2 regions of the Rossellomorea sp. GCM10028870 genome follow, and region 2 is predicted to be linked to the other one. Evidence: a T-box and tRNA genes for the amino acid it is inferred to sense, from the RefSeq annotation. Region 2 holds a T-box; the other holds one or more tRNA genes.

Region 1 (3,380 bases), 180 kb from region 2:
CGGAAGTTAAGCTCTTCAGCGCCGATGGTAGTTGGGGGATCTCCCCCTGTGAGAGTAGGACGTCGCCAGGCTTTATATTTGGAGGATTAGCTCAGCTGGGAGAGCATCTGCCTTACAAGCAGAGGGTCGGCGGTTCGATCCCGTCATCCTCCACCATTTTTCATTAGTGGGTAATTAATATGCCGGTGTAGCTCAACTGGTAGAGCAACTGACTTGTAATCAGTAGGTTGGGGGTTCAAGTCCTCTTGCCGGCACCATGTTGGTTTTGAATTTCATCTTTTGAGATGAGCCATTAGCTCAGTTGGTAGAGCATCTGACTTTTAATCAGAGGGTCGAAGGTTCGAGTCCTTCATGGCTCACCATTGATTTTTGCATTAGCAAAATATCAATCATACATGCGGGTGTGGCGGAATTGGCAGACGCACCAGACTTAGGATCTGGCGCCGCAAGGCGTGGGGGTTCAAGTCCCTTCACCCGCACCATTATATTTCGCGGAAGTAGTTCAGTGGTAGAACACCACCTTGCCAAGGTGGGGGTCGCGGGTTCGAATCCCGTCTTCCGCTCCAGAAAATTTTGCCGGGGTGGCGGAACTGGCAGACGCACAGGACTTAAAATCCTGCGGTAGGTGACTACCGTACCGGTTCGATTCCGGTCCTCGGCACCATTGATTTTTCGGAAGGAAACGACATATTTTGCGCCCGTAGCTCAATTGGATAGAGCGTTTGACTACGGATCAAAAGGTTAGGGGTTCGACTCCTCTCGGGCGCGCCATATTATCGGGAAGTAGCTCAGCTTGGTAGAGCACTTGGTTTGGGACCAAGGGGTCGCAGGTTCGAATCCTGTCTTCCCGACCACTTCTTTGGGGCCTTAGCTCAGCTGGGAGAGCGCCTGCTTTGCACGCAGGAGGTCAGCGGTTCGATCCCGCTAGGCTCCACCATGTTTTTTTACGAAAGTAAGATAAACTTCATTGGTTTTATGAAAGTAAAAAAATATTTTTGATATTATGTTTCTTGGCGGTGTAGCTCAGCTGGCTAGAGCGTACGGTTCATACCCGTGAGGTCGGGGGTTCGATCCCCTCCGCCGCTACCAAAAGGGACCTTTAGCTCAGTTGGTTAGAGCAGACGGCTCATAACCGTCCGGTCGTAGGTTCGAGTCCTACAAGGTCCACCAAGTACCATTTTTATTACGGAGGAATACCCAAGTCCGGCTGAAGGGATCGGTCTTGAAAACCGACAGGGGTGTAACAGCCCGCGGGGGTTCGAATCCCCCTTCCTCCTCCATATTTACTTTTATGGTGAATTCCTTACTCATATCGTCGCGGGGTGGAGCAGTTCGGTAGCTCGTCGGGCTCATAACCCGAAGGTCGCAGGTTCAAATCCTGTCCCCGCAATACCATTTTTGACTTAGGATAGGGTAATCCTTGATGAGTCACGCATGGATAGTTATTTTCGCTATCGCGAGGTAATGAAACCTATTTTGCTTACGCAAAAAGCTTTGGTCCGGTAGTTCAGTTGGTTAGAATGCCTGCCTGTCACGCAGGAGGTCGCGGGTTCGAGTCCCGTCCGGACCGCCATTTTCTTTAAATAAGATTATGGTTCATAATTAAATATTTTACTCTAAGTAAGGCTCAGTAGCTCAGTTGGTAGAGCAATGGACTGAAAATCCATGTGTCGGCGGTTCGATTCCGTCCTGAGCCACCATTTTCTATTTGAAGACATTATGGCGATTGTGGCGAAGTGGTTAACGCACCTGATTGTGGTTCAGGCATTCGTGGGTTCGATTCCCATCAGTCGCCCCATACTTTCTTATTTAAATACCGCGGGTGTAGTTTAGTGGTAAAACCTCAGCCTTCCAAGCTGATGATGAGGGTTCGATTCCCTTCACCCGCTCCAATTATTTATGGGCCTATAGCTCAGCTGGTTAGAGCGCACGCCTGATAAGCGTGAGGTCGGTGGTTCGAGTCCACTTAGGCCCACCATTTCATTATTCCGCAGTAGCTCAGTGGTAGAGCTATCGGCTGTTAACCGATCGGTCGCAAGTTCGAATCTTGCCTGCGGAGCCAATATGGGGAAGTACTCAAGTGGCTGAAGAGGCGCCCCTGCTAAGGGTGTAGGTCGGGCAACCGGCGCGAGGGTTCAAATCCCTCCTTCTCCGCCATATTATGGCCCATTGGTCAAGCGGTTAAGACACCGCCCTTTCACGGCGGTAACACGGGTTCGAATCCCGTATGGGTCATCTGAAAAAAGACTATCATTTTTGATAGTCTTTTTTTTTGTACAAAGTAGTAGAATTAGTGGTTATTTTATTAATAATAGAAGAAAAAATGACTAAATGAAGAGAGTTAATTGAATATGGAGGCAGATCGGGACTAAAATAAGCGGTTTTACAAGAGAAACGCATGCTTCTATTTCTCTACGAAGGATATATTATCGACTTCTCCACATATATTATCGACTTTTCCCAATATATTATCAACTTCTGCACTTTTCTTTTCAGATCCAATTTTTCAATACAATAAACGGAGGATGGGAACATTCAGTCAGTGATCATCGAAAAGTAAATGGCATCAATCACCTCTTAATCTCTTCATTAAACTTCTCAAGCTCTTCAATAAACCCAACCTCCTTTAAAGACTAAACTATGAATGCTCCCTCCTTAATTACCCATCCGGGACCATTAGAACATGTTTCATTCACCCTACTAATCACCATAAGCATGCAGGCGCCTGATGCATTACGCCTTCTCAATCACTCCTTAATTCGACACCGCCATCCTTCTCACAATCAGCCAGAAACGATACAAAATACCGGAATCCTTCTGCATTTACTGCAAATTTCACATTTTTTAATTAAAAAACTTTCGACAAATTCCGCTATGAATTCAACATGATTCCCCTATGTTCTTCCAATGTAAACCTTATCATTTAGTAAGACTTTCCAATAGTGAACCATTTTATCAAATGTATGTAGGAAATTGTCGTAATTGAGCGACGATAATAAAGAGGATTTTGATGAACTTGAAAGAAAGTAGTAAGTAGATTGAAAAAATGTAGGTGAGATGATGAACGCAATGACCATATCAGATTATGATGTTTTTTTGTTTCATGAGGGAAATTTGCAGCAGGCCTATCAGTTTATGGGTTCACATGTGAGAAGAGACTCTACTGGAACCTATACAGAATTTTGCGTTTGGGCACCGAAAGCAAGACATGTTTCATTGGTTGGATCTTTTAATCATTGGAATGGAACAGGGTATGAACTTACGAGGCGGAATAACGAAGGTTTATGGACAATTCGCATTGATGAGAATCTATCGGGAGAAACGTATAAGTACGAGATTACGACTCCCTCAGGTTCAAAGAAGCTGAAGGCGGACCCCTA
Region 2 (3,380 bases):
TTCTTTCAGCTCCTGGATACTTCCCGGGACATACTGATGATCACATTCCCCGCAAACCCAGACGTTCAGCGGAGTCCCCCAGTAACGGTTCCTCCCCAGGTTCCAATCCACCATATTTTCAAGGAATTTCCCAAACCTTCCTTCTTTCATATGATCCGGATACCACTCGACGGATTGGTTGTTCTTTAAGATGGTCTCTTTTACGGCCGTTGTCTTGATGAACCAGCCTTCCATTGCGTAATAGAGAAGTGGTGAGTCACAGCGCCAGCAGTGTGGATAGCTGTGTTCATACTTCTCCTTGGAAAAGAGAAGGTTGCTATCCGCGAGCATTTTGATGATCTTCACGTCGCTGTCCTTTGTGAATTCTCCTTCTAGAGGCTTGAAATCTCTGGTGTAACAACCCTTCTCATCCACGATATTGACAAAATCCAATCCACTTTCTTTGATGGCATTGTAATCATCTTCACCGTGAGCGGGAGCCAGGTGAACAATCCCGGTTCCGCTGTCATCGGTCACAAACGATGCCGAAATCACTTCATGCCCGCGGTCGAGCGTGAGATTGTTGAACGGCGGCTGATACGAAACCCCTACAAATTCGCACCCTTTATGCTCACTGACCAACTCGAAGTCGTCTCCCAACACATCGTTCACAAGGTACTTTGCCAGGATATACGTCTCTTCACCCCGTTTGGCTTTCACGTAATCCACGTCTTCATGGACGGCGAGCGCCACATTGGCAGGTAGCGTCCAAGGTGTTGTCGTCCAGCCCAGAAAGTATTCATGCTCTTTCCCTTCCACCTTGAATTTAGCTGTCGCGGATAAATCTTTTACATCCTTATATCCTTGAGCCACCTCATGGGAACTGAGGGAGGTTTGGCAGCTCGGGCAATAAGGCGCGACCCGATGCCCTTGATAGAGCAACCCTTTCTCATGGATCTTCGAAAGGATGTGCCAGACACTTTCGATATAATTGTTCTGAAGGGTTACATAGGGATCATCCATATCAACCCAGTATCCGATTGCCTCCGTAAAGGTGCGCCACTGCCCCTCATAATCGAAAACACTCTTTTTACATTCTTCAATGAATTTCTCAACACCGTATTCCTCGATTTCTTGTTTACCGGACACGCCGATTTTCTTTTCGACGCCCAATTCCACCGGGAGACCGTGTGTGTCCCAGCCTGCCTTACGTTTGACTTGATATCCACGCATGGTCTGATACCTTGCGACAAAATCTTTGATCACACGCCCCAGAACGTGACCAGCATGTGGAAGCCCATTGGCAGTCGGAGGTCCTTCATAGAAGACGAACGACTTTTTCCCTTCACGGTTTGTCACTGACTTTTCAAAAATATGATTCGAATTCCAGAAATCCTGGATCCGCTGCTCTCTTTCGACCGCCTTTTCGTTTACATTCACCTTTTTCATGTCATCACCCTCTATTTTTTTGTAAATAAAAAAACCCGCCCCTAACTTATGTTAGGGACGAGTTATAACCCGCGATACCACCCTGATTCTATCCATAAACTCGATTTCAAGTTTACGTGACAGCGCTCATGCAACGTACAATCATACGCGTTCCTTGTAACGGCGGAAACCCGTCAAAGCTTAAAGTACCTTCAGCTTTGCTTCTCGGAGAGGATATTCAATATGATCTGAACGTTGACTTCCACCAAATCGCCAACTCTCTGTAGAACAGATTCCATACCTACTCGTTCTCGTCATGGAATGTAAGTGATCCAATATATGTTACAACAAATGTAAATGATACAGGTTAAATTTGTCAATCCTTACTATTATTATTTGGCAATACGCCATTCATTTATTCGCTCTTCTACACTAACAACTCAAATGATTGTAAATGGCGAAGGTGAGATGGTCATCACTAACCCGTAAGATCTGAAGGTCACCCTCATTATCCCTGTATCGGCAACACCGTAGAATCCTTGATCTCCCTCAACGCCAAGCTTGTCTGAATCTTGGTGATCCCCATTTCATTCAGCCTTCTGATAAAGAGTTCCAATCCCTTGCGATCCTTGCATGCCACTTTTAAGAGGTAATCATATTCCCCGGTCAAGCAATGACATTCAAGGACTTCTTCCATTGATTCCAATGTCCCCTCAACAGCTTCCAGTTTTTCTGTACGATGTTCATTCGTGCTCATAAATACGAAGCATAACAAGTCAAATCCCAGTTTTTCATGGTTGAGAATGGCTACCTGCTTTTTGATATATCCTTCCATTTCCAACCGTTTGATCCTTGCGTGTACGGCGGGTGCTGATAAATTGACCCGCTTCGACAGTTCCAGATTACTGAGTTGCCCATCCTTTTGAAGCAAATCCAACAGCTTTAGATCCATTTGGTCCAAAACCCTGCTTACAATCGTCTCCATGCTCCATCCACCCTTTTCAATTGTTCCAAAAACCACTGATAAAACTATGTATATATGAATTTTTATAACCTAAAACCCTATTACACTTTCATATATTTCGATTAATAATCATTATACAATAAGTTCTTTTGTATTATCAGGAAAATGTTAAAATTATTCTTATAGACAATGTCATTGTGCACAATGGCTCTTCGAAAAGGGGCTGAATGACGTGAAATATTATTATCTGTTGTTACTGACAAGTCTTCTCTGGGGAGGCAATTTCATCGTGGGGAAAACCCTTGTGGAACATGCATCCCCGGGAACGTTGACCATATTAAGGTGGGCAATCGCCATCGTCTGTCTGTTCCCGATTGTCTGGTGGAAAGAAAAGAAGCTGGTTCCACCCATTCAATCGATCCTGCCCTTATTTTTCATGGGCCTGACGGGGGTAGCCCTTTTTCAGGCACTGCAATTCATGGCTTTGGAAAAGACATCTGCCACCAATGTGGGCCTGATCTCTACGTTAAATATGTTCTCCATTGCCGGGATCTCTTTTATTTTTCTGAAGGAAAAGATGAACGCATTTCAACTGTCATCCATGTTCATCTCACTCTTTGGCGTGTTGCTCGTCCTGTCCAAAGGGAAAGTGGAGATGGTCTATTCCTTGCAATTTAATGAAGGGGATCTCTATATGCTGGCTGCGGTTGTGATGTGGGGAATCTATTCCGTTTGCAGTAAGTGGGCAATGAAGACCGTCACTCCCATGATGTCCATTTTATACTCAGGACTATTTGGCCTTCTCATCCTTCTTCCTTTTAACCTTTCTACTTTCCTGGTGACAAATGTTGATGCCTCTTTCGTGCAGTCCATCTTATATACCGGCGTGATTTCCACGGTTGTATGCATGGTCTTATGGAATATCGGGGTGAATAACCTGGGGCCGAGTACTTCAGGATTGTTCTTGAACTTCAACCCTGTGTTCACAGCCTTATTGGCCTTTGTTTTT

Evidence for each region. The T-box of region 2 lies ahead of ileS (isoleucine--tRNA ligase). A T-box ahead of a tRNA ligase gene usually reads a tRNA of that ligase, here a tRNA-Ile.
Region 1: it has a tRNA-Ile gene. The T-box ahead of ileS (isoleucine--tRNA ligase) is inferred to sense a tRNA for this amino acid. The anticodon was not compared.

What each region holds. Positions count from the first base shown of each region.
Region 1 covers NZ_JBHTGN010000006.1:213,645-217,024, reverse strand. The annotation lists rRNA gene rrf (5S ribosomal RNA) at 1-71, shown strand, start outside; tRNA gene ACFQWC_RS21670 (tRNA-Val) at 81-156, shown strand; tRNA gene ACFQWC_RS21665 (tRNA-Thr) at 182-257, shown strand; tRNA gene ACFQWC_RS21660 (tRNA-Lys) at 287-362, shown strand; tRNA gene ACFQWC_RS21655 (tRNA-Leu) at 398-482, shown strand; tRNA gene ACFQWC_RS21650 (tRNA-Gly) at 492-566, shown strand; tRNA gene ACFQWC_RS21645 (tRNA-Leu) at 576-664, shown strand; tRNA gene ACFQWC_RS21640 (tRNA-Arg) at 695-771, shown strand; tRNA gene ACFQWC_RS21635 (tRNA-Pro) at 778-854, shown strand; tRNA gene ACFQWC_RS21630 (tRNA-Ala) at 862-937, shown strand; tRNA gene ACFQWC_RS21625 (tRNA-Met) at 1,013-1,089, shown strand; tRNA gene ACFQWC_RS21620 (tRNA-Ile) at 1,094-1,170, shown strand; tRNA gene ACFQWC_RS21615 (tRNA-Ser) at 1,188-1,280, shown strand; tRNA gene ACFQWC_RS21610 (tRNA-Met) at 1,317-1,390, shown strand; tRNA gene ACFQWC_RS21605 (tRNA-Asp) at 1,497-1,573, shown strand; tRNA gene ACFQWC_RS21600 (tRNA-Phe) at 1,625-1,700, shown strand; tRNA gene ACFQWC_RS21595 (tRNA-His) at 1,723-1,798, shown strand; tRNA gene ACFQWC_RS21590 (tRNA-Gly) at 1,819-1,892, shown strand; tRNA gene ACFQWC_RS21585 (tRNA-Ile) at 1,902-1,978, shown strand; tRNA gene ACFQWC_RS21580 (tRNA-Asn) at 1,988-2,062, shown strand; tRNA gene ACFQWC_RS21575 (tRNA-Ser) at 2,067-2,157, shown strand; tRNA gene ACFQWC_RS21570 (tRNA-Glu) at 2,164-2,235, shown strand; gene glgB (1,4-alpha-glucan branching enzyme) at 3,061-3,380, shown strand, end outside.
Region 2 covers NZ_JBHTGN010000006.1:34,768-38,147, forward strand. The annotation lists gene ileS (isoleucine--tRNA ligase) at 1-1,428, opposite strand, end outside; T-box leader at 1,479-1,734, opposite strand; gene ACFQWC_RS20745 (Lrp/AsnC family transcriptional regulator) at 1,916-2,392, opposite strand; gene ACFQWC_RS20750 (DMT family transporter) at 2,604-3,380, shown strand, end outside.